One region of the Pseudomonas sp. A014 genome, then DNA from elsewhere that is predicted to be linked to it. Evidence: predicted binding sites of a transcription regulator. Region 1 holds the regulator's gene; the other holds the start of a gene.
The links. The regulator sigma-54, encoded in region 1, starts transcription at its own class of promoters, with help from an activator protein. The targets are predictions, from matches to a motif close to ANTGGCATNNANNTTGCTNT.

Region 1 (6,209 bases):
GATCAGCGCGCTGGTAGTGGTCGATCACCAGGATCGTCCGACCGGCGCCCTGAACATGCACGACCTGCTGCGCGCCGGAGTGATGTAAATGACCCAGGACCTGATGCAACGTGCCCAAGCCATCAAGCTGGCCGTCTTCGACGTGGACGGCGTGCTGACCGACGGCCGCCTGTACTTCCTCGAGGACGGCAGCGAATTCAAGACCTTCAACACCCTCGATGGCCACGGCATCAAGATGCTCATGGCCTCGGGCGTAACCACCGCGATCATCAGTGGACGCAAGACCCCCGTGGTCGAGCGCAGGGCAAAGAACCTGGGCATTCCACACCTGTTCCAGGGCCGCGAAGACAAGCTGGTGGTGCTGGACGGCCTGCTCGCCGAGCTGGGCCTGAGCTACGAGCAGGTCGCCTACCTGGGCGACGACCTTCCCGACCTCCCGGTAATCCGCCGGGTGGGCCTGGGCATGGCCGTGGCCAATGCCGCGACCTTCGTCCGCGAGCACGCCCACGGCGTCACCCAGGCACGCGGCGGCGAAGGCGCAGCCCGCGAGTTCTGTGAACTGATCATGCAGGCCCAGGGTACCCTGGACGCTGCCAACGCCCATTACCTGTAGGCCACGCCATGCTCAGCAAGAAACTTCGAAATGCCGTGCTGCTGGCAGCCATCGCTGCGCTGCTGGTGGCGGTCGGCTACTGGAACATCAGCCCCGAGAGCTTCCTCGACAAGCCCACGGCCCAGGTCGACGAAAGCGCCATCGACTACTATGCGATCAACGCCCACAGCGTACAGTACCTGCCCGACGGCAGGCTGCAATACGAGATGACCGCGGACAAGGTCGAGCACCTGAAGGCCAGCGAAGTCACCCTGGTGACCACGCCAGACATGCACATCTACCGTGGGACAGCTTTCCCATGGCACGTGCAGAGCGTGCGCGCCGAGGTCAACCCGGACGGTACCGAGGTCGAACTGATCGACAACGTGCGGATCGCCCGCACCGACGAAAAACAACGCGACACCCTGATCACCAGTAGCCGCATGACGGTGTTCCCGCAGAAGCAATATGCGCAGACCGCCCAAGCCGTTAGAATCGACGGCGCCGGTGGCACGACTACGGGTGTAGGAATGAAAGCATATTTGGAAGACGGCAGGATGGACCTGCTGTCCAACGTAAGAGGACAGTATGAGGCTCGTTAAAACCCTCCCCCTTTTGCTCAGCCTGAGCGCAGCACTGGGAAGCGCGAGCGCCTTGGCCCTGCCGAACGACCGTGACCAGCCAATCCGCATCCAGGCGGACAACGCGCATCTGGACGACAAACAGGGCGTTGCCACCTACACCGGCGATGTGATCATCACCCAGGGCTCGATGATGATCAAAGGCAACACCGTGACCATGACTCGCGCCGCCTCGGGCGACATCGACGTCGTGACCTCGGTGGGCAACCTGGCCTACTTCGAGCAACAGCAGAGCGCTGCAAAACCCGACAAGATGAAGGGCTGGGCCGTCACCATCCAGTACCAGGCGCAGAAGGATATCGTCATCCTCACCGACCGCGCCAAGGTCGAGAACGAAGGCAACACCACCGAAGGCGAGAAGATCGTCTACAACACCAAGACCCAGGTGGCGACCGCTGGCCGTGGTGGTAACGTGACCGCACCTCGTCAGCGTATCGACATGGTGATCCAACCGAAGAAAAAGGCCGAGTAAATGGCAACCCTCAAAGCCCAGCACCTGGCCAAGAGCTACAAGGGCCGCCAGGTCGTCCGCGACGTCAGCCTGTCGATCGACAGCGGCCAGATCGTCGGCCTGCTCGGCCCCAACGGCGCCGGCAAGACCACCTGCTTCTACATGATCGTAGGGCTGGTCCAGGCCGACCAGGGCCGCGTGCTCATCGACAGCAACGATGTCAGCCATCAGCCCATGCATGGCCGGGCCCAGGCAGGCATCGGCTATCTGCCGCAGGAAGCCTCGATCTTCCGCAAGCTGTCGGTCGCCGACAACATCATGGCCATCCTCGAGACACGCAAGGACCTGGACCGCGAGGGACGGCGCAAGGAGCTGGAAAGCCTGCTGCAGGAGTTCCATATCAGCCACATCCGCGACAACCTCGGCATGAGCCTGTCCGGTGGCGAACGCCGTCGCGTCGAAATTGCCCGCGCCCTGGCGACTGCGCCGAAATTCATCCTGCTGGACGAACCCTTCGCCGGCGTCGACCCGATTTCCGTGGGTGATATCAAACAGATCATCCACCATCTGAAGGCCAAGGGCATCGGCGTACTGATCACCGACCACAACGTGCGCGAAACCCTCGACATCTGCGAGACCGCCTATATCGTCAACGATGGTCAACTGATCGCCGAAGGCGACGCCGAGACCATCCTGGCCAACCAGTTGGTCAAGGAAGTCTACCTGGGCCACGAGTTCCGACTCTGACGCCCGGGAGCTGCCTGGAGCATTGGAAATGCCTGGTGAAACGGGCTTAAGTGTTACAGTGCTCTAGGCAAACGCTACAATTTCAGGCATATAACTTGCTTAAGATTTGGCGCTCCGGCGCCCTGTAGTGGATGGCGCATGCGCGCCGGCGAACAAGGTATTAAGCCCCAGCCATGAAACCATCGCTCGTCCTAAAAATGGGCCAGCAACTGACGATGACCCCGCAGTTGCAACAGGCCATCCGTCTGCTCCAGCTCTCCACCCTGGACCTCCAGCAGGAAATCCAGGAAGCGCTGGAGTCCAATCCGATGCTCGAACGTCAGGAAGACGGCGACGACTTCGACAACAGCGATCCAATGGCGGAAAACGGCGAAAGCAAACCTGCCGCCGAAGCCCAGGACAACAGCTTCCAGGAAACTACCGTCAGCACGGAAAACCTCGAAGAAGGCGAGTGGAACGAGCGCATCCCCAACGAATTGCCGGTCGACACGGCCTGGGAAGACATCTACCAGACCAGCGCCAGCAGCCTGCCCAGCAACGATGAAGACGAGTGGGACTTCACCACCCGCACCTCTGCCGGCGAAAGCCTGCAGAGCCACCTGCTGTGGCAGCTCAACCTGGCACCGATGTCCGACACCGACCGCCTGATCGCGGTCACCCTCATCGACAGCATCAACGACCAGGGCTACCTGGAAGACAGCCTCGAGGAAATCTGCGCCGGATTCGATCCCGAGCTGGACATCGAGCTGGATGAAGTCGAAGCGGTGCTGCACCGCATTCAGCAATTCGAGCCGGCCGGCGTCGGCGCCCGCAACCTGGGCGAATGCCTGCTGCTGCAACTGCGCCAGCTGCCGGCGAGCGTGCCGTGGATGGCCGAGGCCCAGCGCCTGGTTACCGACTACATCGACCTGCTCGGCAGCCGCGACTACAGCCAGCTGATGCGTCGCATGAAGCTCAAGGAAGACGAGCTGCGCCAGGTCATCGAGCTGGTGCAAAGCCTCAATCCGCGCCCAGGTTCGCAGATCGAATCCAGCGAGCCGGAGTACGTGATCCCGGACGTCATCGTACGCAAGGACAGCGACCGCTGGCTGGTCGAATTGAACCAGGAGGCCGTGCCTCGCCTGCGAGTCAATCCGCAGTATGCAGGCTTCGTCCGCCGCGCCGACACCAGCGCCGACAACACCTTCATGCGCAACCAGCTGCAGGAAGCGCGCTGGTTCATCAAGAGCCTGCAAAGCCGCAACGAGACGCTGATGAAAGTGGCCACGCAAATCGTCGAACATCAGCGCGGCTTCCTCGATCATGGCGACGAAGCCATGAAACCGCTGGTGCTGCACGACATCGCCGAAGCGGTAGGCATGCACGAATCGACCATTTCGCGGGTCACCACACAGAAGTACATGCACACCCCCCGTGGCATCTACGAATTGAAATACTTTTTCTCGAGCCATGTGAGCACCGCCGAAGGCGGCGAATGCTCGTCTACGGCGATCCGCGCGATCATCAAGAAACTGGTGGCCGCGGAAAATCAGAAAAAGCCATTGAGTGACAGCAAGATCGCTGGTTTACTGGAGGCACAAGGCATCCAGGTAGCCCGCCGCACCGTCGCCAAGTACCGCGAATCGCTGGGGATTGCCCCGTCGAGCGAGCGCAAGCGATTGATGTAGCGCCGGGATGTGCCACAGCGTTTCAGTGGCAGGTGCAATACCTGCCTCTTTATGCACGGGCAACAAAGGAGAAGCTGTATGCAAGTCAACATCAGTGGCCAGCATGTAGAAGTCACCCAACCACTGCGCGAATACGTGCTCGAGAAGCTCGCCCGCGTGGAAGGACATTTCGACAAGATCACCAATGCAACGGTGATCATGAAAGTCGAAAAGCTGCAGCAGAAGGTTGAAGCGACACTCCAGATTCCCGGCGGCGAAGTGGTCGCCAACGCTGAACACCAAGACATGTATGCCGCGATCGACGCACTGGCTGACAAGCTCGACCGCCAACTGAAAAAACACAAGGAAAAACAGCAAAGCCTGCTGCAAGGTGCAGCTGCCCGCTGATCCCCCTCATCCATGATCCGACTTGAAACCATCCTGACCCCCGGCCGTTCCCTCGTGAACGTGCCGGGCGGCAGCAAGAAGCGCGCCCTGGAAAAGGTCGCCAACCTGATTGCCGAGCAAGTACCTGAGCTTGCGATGCAAGACGTCTTCGAAAAGCTCATCGCTCGCGAAAAACTGGGCTCCACCGGTTTCGGTAATGGCATCGCCATTCCTCATTGCCGCCTGGAAGGTTGTACTGCCCCCGTCAGCGCCCTGCTGCATCTGGACGCTCCCATCGACTACGACGCCATCGACGGCGCCCCCGTGGACCTGCTGTTCGTGCTGCTGGTCCCGGAAGCGGCCACCGATGCCCACCTCGAACTGCTGCGCCAGATCGCCAGCATGCTCGATCGCAAGGAAGTCCGTGATCGCCTGCGTGCCGCCGACAGCAGCGAAGCCCTCTACCAGGTAGTCCTGGACGCACAGAACGAGCACTGAACATGCGCCTGATCATCGTCAGCGGCCGGTCCGGCTCCGGCAAGAGCACCGCGCTCGATGTGCTGGAAGACAACGGCTACTACTGCATCGACAACCTGCCCGCCGGGTTGCTGCCGCAGTTGGCGGAAAACGCGCTGATCAATACCGAACTGATGCAACCCAAGGTCGCCGTGTCCATCGATGCGCGCAACCTGCCGAGCCATCTGTCGCGCTTCCCCGAATTGCTCGAGGACGCTCGCGCACGTCACATCCAGTGTGACGTGCTGTACCTGGACGCCGACGAGGACACGCTGCTCAAGCGGTTCTCCGAAACCCGCCGTCGCCACCCGCTGACCAACGCGGACCGTTCGCTCGCCGAAGCGATCCGCGTAGAAAGCGAACTGCTCGGCCCCATCGCCGACCTCGCCGACCTCAAGATCGATACCACCAGCCTTAATCTTTACCAGCTGCGTGACTCGATCAAGCTGCGCCTGCTCAACCAGCCTGAACCCGGCACCGCTTTTCTCGTCGAATCCTTCGGTTTCAAACGCGGCATGCCGGTGGACGCCGATCTGGTGTTCGACGTGCGCTGCCTGCCAAACCCTTACTGGAAACCCGAGTTGCGCGAGCACTCTGGCCTTGAAGCGCCAGTGATCGAGTACCTGGCAGCACAACCGGACGTCGAGGAAATGTTCCAGGACATCTCCAGCTACCTGTTGAAGTGGCTACCGCGCTTTGCCGCCAGCAACCGCGCCTACGTCACCATCGCCATCGGCTGCACCGGCGGACACCACCGCTCTGTCTATATCACCGAGCGCCTCGGACAACTGCTGCAGCAAACCCTGAAAAACGTCCAGGTCCGTCACCGCGACCTCTAACCCACAGGATCCACCCCACGATGCCCGCCCGCGAAATCACCATCATCAACAAGCTGGGCCTGCACGCCCGGGCGGCAGCCAAGTTCGTCGGCGTGGCCGGGAAGTTCCCCTGCCAGGTTCGGGTCGGGCGAGCCCCCGACAAGCTGGTGGACGGCAAGAGCATCATGGCAGTGATGATGCTGGCCGCGGGCAAAGGCACCCAAGTGCACCTGCATACCGAAGGCGAGCAGGACAACGACGCACTGGATGCACTGGTGGCGCTGATCAACAATTATTTTGACGAAGGCGAGTAAGCTCCCGCCCCGTCCCTTGCCTGACAGCCTCAGGACATCGCAGTGTCCATCACCATCATCAGGCAGAAGCCGATGCATAACCCCAGGCTTGCCAGGC
Region 2 (6,209 bases), 2.9 Mb from region 1:
ACCTGACTTTCCCAACGCCACCACGGCGCGGTACCGGCCTGGGCCTGGAGCAGACACAGCGCCGCAAGCAGCGCGACAGCCAACTTTTTCATGATCCCTCCTGCAAAAACGACGAACCCCTTCACGGGAAAGGGGTTCATCCAGACACGCTCAGCCAGCGACCATCAGGTCATCTGGATGATGGTCTGCATGATGGTGCTCTCGGTGGAGATGGTCTTGGCGTTGGCCTGGTAGTTGCTCTGCGCCTTGATCAGCTCGACCAGCTCCTGGGTCAGGTTGACGTTGGACGCTTCCAGCGAGTTGGACTCGACCGAACCGAGGGTGCCGGTCTTCGGCGCATCGATGCCCGGAATACCCGAGGAGAAGGTTTCCTTCCAACGAGTACCGCCAATCTGCTGCAGGCCCTGGTCGTTGGCGAAGCTGGCAATCGCAACCTGGCCGATGGCGCGAGACTGCTGGTTGCTGAAGCTTGCGAACATCACCCCGGTGGAGTCGATCGACAGGCTCGACAGGATGCCAGTGGCATAGCCGTCCTGGTTCTGCGACATGCGCGCGGTCTCGGTGTTGTACGAGGTGGTGCTGTTCATGGCCAGGCGCATGCCGTCGGCATTGCCATCCGAACCGTTGGCCGCCCAGTTGCCTGCGGCATCCTTCGCGGCCGGGATCCAGCCCTTGAGGCTGAAGGTGTTGTTGGTCACGCTCCAGTTGGCCGCCGGCACCGTGGTGTTGTCGGTGGTCATGGCCTTGATGCTGCCGTCGGAGTTGAAGGTCATGGTGCCGGTCAGCGGCGTGGTGCTGCCCGGGTTCAGCGGGTTGCGACCATCGACCAGGGTGTACATGGTCCACTCGTTGGTGCCGGTCTTGCGGTAGAACTGCTCCATGGTGTGCTCGTTACCCTGGCTGTCGTACACCTTGGTCGGGAAGGACTTGGTGTAGGTCGACTGGTCGGCCGGGTCGAACGGCTTGTTCGGCACCATCACCGGCGGGGTCGCGCCGTTGGACACTTCCAGCGGGATGGTGTCGGCGGAGGAGTTCAGGTTGATGCCCTGGTCGATCAGGGTGGTGGCCTTGGGGGCCAGCGCCGAGGTATCGATCTTCAGGTTGGTGAGGATGCCCTTCTGGATCTTGCCGGTGCTGTCGGCGGCATAACCTTGCAGGTTCAGGCCATCGGAGGTGACCACGTTGTTGTCCTTGTCGGTGCGGAAGGCACCGGCACGGGTGTAGGTCAGCGAGCCGTTGTCGGAGAGGACGAAGTAGCCCTGGCCCTGGATGCCCATGTCCAGCACGTTGCCGGTGTTGTTCACGTCACCCTGGGTGAACTGCTGCGACACCGCCGCCAGGCGCACACCGTTACCGACCTGGTTCTGGCCCACGCCCAGGCGGTTGGCACCGGCGTAGACGTCGGCGAACTCGGCACGCGACGACTTGAAACCTGTGGTATTGACGTTGGCGATGTTGTTGCCGGTAACGTCGAGTTGCTTGTTGGCTGCGTAGAGACCGCTAAGGCCGATATTGAAAGACATGCTTTGCTCCTTCTGCCGAACAGGCCGGCCTTAGATTCCGATGGTTTGTACTTTGGAGATGCCGACCTTGCCGATACCCGCCAGGTTGAGCATCATCTCGCCGCCAGTGCCGCCCACGGTGACACTGGTGACGGTGGCTGGCAGCAGCGTGTACATCTCCTGAGCCTTGCCATCGACGGTGGTCGTCGCGGTAAAGGTGTAATTGCCCGCCGCAACCTTCTCGCCCTTGTCGTTGGTGCCATCCCAGATGAAGTCGGCAGTGCCCTTCTTCTGTTCGCCCAACTGGATGGTCTTGACGACGTTGCCATCCTTGTCCTTGATCGTGACCTTGCCGCTCTCGATGTTCTGCGGCACCACGACCTGACCATTGAAGCTCTTGGTCGGATCGACCAACGCCTTGTCGTTCTGCACGATCACCGAGCGACCGACCAGCGACGACGCCTGCAGTGCCTGAGACGAACCCAGCGAACCGGTAATGGCATTGACCGACTCGTTGAGGGTCTGGATACCCTCCAGGCTGCTGAACTGCGCCAGCTGGGCAACGAACTCACCGTTGTCCTGCGGGTCGAGCGGGTTCTGGTGCTGCATCTGGGTGACCAGCAACTGCAGGAAGGCATCCTTGCCGAGCGCGTTCTTGTCGGTCGGCTCGCTGGTTGGCTTCTTGGTGCCGTTGCTAACACCAGAATTGGCGAGCACATCATTGATATTGACTGCCATGCGTTGCGCTCCTCAATCACTGACCCAGGGTCAGCACCTTCTGCATCATGGTCTTGGCGGTGTTCATCAGTTCGGCGTTGGTCTGGAACGCACGGCTGGCGGAGATCATGTCAGCCATTTCCTCGACCACGTTGACGTTCGGGTAGTAGACGTAGCCGTCCTTGTTCGCCGCCGGGTGATTGGGCTCGTAGCGGGCTTCCAGATTGCTCTGGTCCTCGATGATCCCCTTGACCTGCACCCCCTGGCCGGCCTGGCCCTGGTCGTCGAACAGCGACTGGCCGGCACCGTTCTGGGCCTGCTCGAAGGTGGTGGCGAACACCGGGTGGCGCGCGCGGTAGGTCTGATCGATGCTCGAGGAGACGGTCTCGGCGTTGGCGATGTTCGAGGCGACGGTGTTAAGGCGCGTGTTCTGCGCGCTCATGCCGCTACCGGCGATGTTGAAGACACTGGCAAGGGACATGGTCACTCTCCACGCAGGGCCGATACCAGCCCTTTGAATTTACTGTTGAGCAAGGTGAAGCTGGCCTGGAAGTCGATGGCGTTCTGCGCATAGTTCGACTGTTCGATCTGGGCATCGACGGTGTTCTGATCGATCGACGGCTGCATCGGCGTGCGGTACTTGAGGCTGTCGTCGGCCATGGCCAGGCCTTCGGCCTCGATGTGATGGCCGTTGGTGCGGGTCAGCGAGATACGCCCGTTGCTTTGTTTGTCTGCCTCGGCGGCAAGCACCGAGGAGAAGTCCATGTCACGCGACTTGTAGTTGGGCGTGTCGGCGTTGGCGATGTTGTTGGCCAGCACCTCGGCGCGCTGGGCGCGGAAGCCCAGTGCCTTTTCATGGATGCCGAGGGCCTTGTCGAAGCTGATGCTCATGTCGGGGAACCTTCGAAGGTTGACCAGCGTTGCGTTGGCCAAGCTATAGCAAGGCCTGTGCCAACAGGCGCAACCCCAGTAATACCGGGCATCGGCTGTATCAGTGAGCAGCGGCAATGCCAGAAAAGCGGCAAAGTGCTTCCGCTTGGTGGCGGGTGAGCGGCAATTGCAGAGCGGCAAAAGCGGCAATCCAAAAAATTGACGTCAACAGACCAGTGTTATTTTGCCATCACTACGAGTAGCATTCGCGACCGCGCAGAAATGTGGCATGAGGCCACTAGTTACGGTTTCAGGCACAGCATGGATGCGCACTGTCCCCATTGCCTTCCAAGGAAGAAACCGTGTCCCCGCTGACCTATCGCAAGACCCTGCTGGCCCTGGCAATTGCCGCCTGCGCCCTGCCTGCCCACGGCCAGACCGTCCAGCTTACCGATGCCGGCTTCACCTCAAGCCACCAGAGCTACGCGAACGGGCTCGAGTTCGGCGGCAGCTTCACCAATATTTCCCGCAGTGCGGTCGTGCTCGACGACGCCACCGTACAGGGCGGCTTGACCTTCAACAGCCCGATCAACGACAACGACCGCACCTCCGTGGACATGGTCAATCGCAGCGATGCCCTCACCCTGCGCAACAGCCAGGTGACCGGCGACCTGGTGAACCAGGCCTTCGTCAGGAGCACCAGCCTCGATGGCAATGCGCTGAAAATCAGCAATACCACGCTCGATGGCAACCTGATCAACCAGGGCACGCTCCAGGCCGGCACCGGCATCGGCATCATCAACCGACGAGAGGCCTACGGCATCAACCTGGCCAGCGCCACCGGTCAATCGACGCTGATCAAGGGCGACGTGGTCAATGCCCAGAATGCCAAGATCCGCGCCTATGGCTACAACGCGATCACTCTCAACCTCGCCGGTGCCACCGTGCAGGGCAAGATCATCAACCGCGGCGCCATCGAAAGCAGCGGCCCCAATGCCATCAGCGTCAACGCCACTTCGCGCGGCGGCGCCACCGGCATGCCAACCCGCCTGGACAGCATCGAAAACCACGGCAATATCGTCGCCAGCGACACCAATAGCCAGGCCATCGCGCTCGACGGTGCAACCCTGACCACCAGCCTCGGGCGACACATCGACAACCGTGGCTCGATCTACGCCCTGAGCGGCACCGGCATTCGCATCGGCGATGTCGCATATGACGCCCCCGGCCAGCAACCCTGGTATCGCGACCACGGCGACCTGAACATCTTCAACAGCGGCATCATCATGGCCCAGGTGGCCATCGACGCCAGCCACAGCAATCGGCCGGTCGAACTCATCCTGCGCGAGGGCAGCCAGATCACCGGCATGCTGGACGGGCTGAGCAACATCGAGATCGAAGGTGACAGCGAGTTCCAGGCCCACTACCTGCCCCACAGCACCCCGGACATCCGCCTCAAGCCTGGTGGCTGGATCGAAGTCGGCAACCTGAGCGACGACACCCGTGCAACCTTGTCACTGACCGCGGCCCGCACCGTGATCGACGGCAACCTGTCGATCGCCGGCAACTCGGCGCTGGGCCTGGAGCTGTCCAGCGAAACCGACCCGAGCGTGGCGGTACTCAAGGTCAGCGGCACCAGCAAGTTCGAACAAGGCTCGCGCATCGCCCTGCACGCCGACGAAGAGGACTTCCAGCCGTCCGGATCGCGCTACCTGCTGGTCGAGGCCGGCCAGGTACAGCTGGTGGACACCGCAGGCCACGACCTTGACCCCAACGGCATCCAGGTCACCAGCACCTCGGCACTGCTGCGCGTGCAGAGCAGCGCGGTGGAAGACAACAAGATCTACGCACAAGTCACGACCAAGCCGGTCGACGAGATCACCGAAATCGTCAAGGAAGGCGGCGGCAACGGCAATGCCCAGGGCGCGATCGGTAACGCCATCAACAATGGCCTCCTGGCTCAACTGCCCAAAGGTGACCCGCTGCTGGCCTACGCCGCCACCGCAGACCAGGCCCAGGTCGCGAGACTGGCCCGCCAGCTGACCCCGGAAGTCAACGGCGGCGCCCGCCATGCGGCCACCGGAAGCCAGCGCATGATCGGCAACGCCATCAGCAGCCGTGCCAGCAGCCTGCGTGGCGCCTCTTCGGGCGAAGGCTTCAGCCAGGCCGGCGTGTGGATTCAATCGCTGTACAGCGACGCCACCCAGAACAACCGTGACGGCGTGGCCGGTTACAACGCCTACAGTCGCGGCATTGCCGTCGGTGCCGATGGCAAGCTCAACGACCAGCTCACCCTGGGCCTGGCGTACAGCTTCCTGGACACCGACGTCAACGGCAGCAGTGGCAACAAGACTTCGGTAGAGAGCCATGCCTTCACCCTGTACAGCGCCTACACCCTGGGCAACTACTTCGTCGACGCCAGCCTGACCTACGGCCTGGGCGACAACGAAGGCAAGCGCGAGATCGCTGATACCCGAGCCAAGGCCGATTACGACAGCGACCAGCTGGCCGTGAACCTGGTCGGTGGCTACACCTGGCACATCAACCCGCAACTGCTGGTCGAGCCGCGTGTGGCCGCGCGCTACAGCCGTGTCGACATCGATGGCTATCGCGAGAAAGGCTCGTCCGCCGCGCTCAAGGTCGAAGATGAACGCTACGAAGCGCTCGAACTCGGCGCAGGTGTGCGGGTGGCGGGCAGCTATGCCATTGGCGTCGGGACCCTGGAGCCGCAGTTCAAGCTGATGGGCTACCACGACTTTGCCGCCGACCAGACCAACAGCACCTCGACCTTCCTGCTTGGCAACACGCCATTCGTGACCCGCGGCGCGAGTGCCGTGCGCAACAGCTACGAGGCGGGCATTGGAGCCGACTACAAGCTGGGTGCGGTAACCCTTGGGCTCAATTACGACTACGTGGGCAAGTCGGGCTTCAATGCCGATGTGTTCTCGGCGAAGATACGGTACGACTTCTGATCGCAACCTCCAACGATCCTGACCTTGCCGCCTGAAGACAAAGGCACAGGCAAGGTCTTGTGTTCGCAGTCCCGAAAACGAAAAGGCCGGTATCTCTCGATACCGGCCTTTTCATTCACTTGGCCTGATAGATGATCCCCGGACTGCA

Region 2: the regulator sigma-54 is predicted to act here: its motif matches at 3,156-3,175, upstream of flgB (flagellar basal body rod protein FlgB).

Annotation. Positions count from the first base shown of each region.
Region 1 is NZ_CP199001.1:1,086,557-1,092,765, reverse strand. It holds gene ACTYOL_RS05265 (KpsF/GutQ family sugar-phosphate isomerase) at 1-88, shown strand, start outside; gene ACTYOL_RS05260 (KdsC family phosphatase) at 89-613, shown strand; gene lptC (LPS export ABC transporter periplasmic protein LptC) at 622-1,194, shown strand; gene lptA (lipopolysaccharide transport periplasmic protein LptA) at 1,181-1,705, shown strand; gene lptB (LPS export ABC transporter ATP-binding protein) at 1,706-2,431, shown strand; gene ACTYOL_RS05240 (RNA polymerase factor sigma-54) at 2,605-4,098, shown strand; gene hpf (ribosome hibernation-promoting factor, HPF/YfiA family) at 4,177-4,485, shown strand; gene ptsN (PTS IIA-like nitrogen regulatory protein PtsN) at 4,498-4,962, shown strand; gene rapZ (RNase adapter RapZ) at 4,965-5,819, shown strand; gene ACTYOL_RS05220 (HPr family phosphocarrier protein) at 5,840-6,112, shown strand; gene ACTYOL_RS05215 (ZIP family metal transporter) at 6,142-6,209, opposite strand, start outside.
Region 2 is NZ_CP199001.1:4,240,840-4,247,048, forward strand. It holds gene ACTYOL_RS19655 (hypothetical protein) at 1-92, opposite strand, end outside; gene flgE (flagellar hook protein FlgE) at 165-1,523, opposite strand; gene flgD (flagellar hook assembly protein FlgD) at 1,554-2,240, opposite strand; gene flgC (flagellar basal body rod protein FlgC) at 2,257-2,700, opposite strand; gene flgB (flagellar basal body rod protein FlgB) at 2,703-3,110, opposite strand; gene ACTYOL_RS19680 (autotransporter outer membrane beta-barrel domain-containing protein) at 3,452-6,061, shown strand; gene cheR (protein-glutamate O-methyltransferase CheR) at 6,177-6,209, opposite strand, start outside.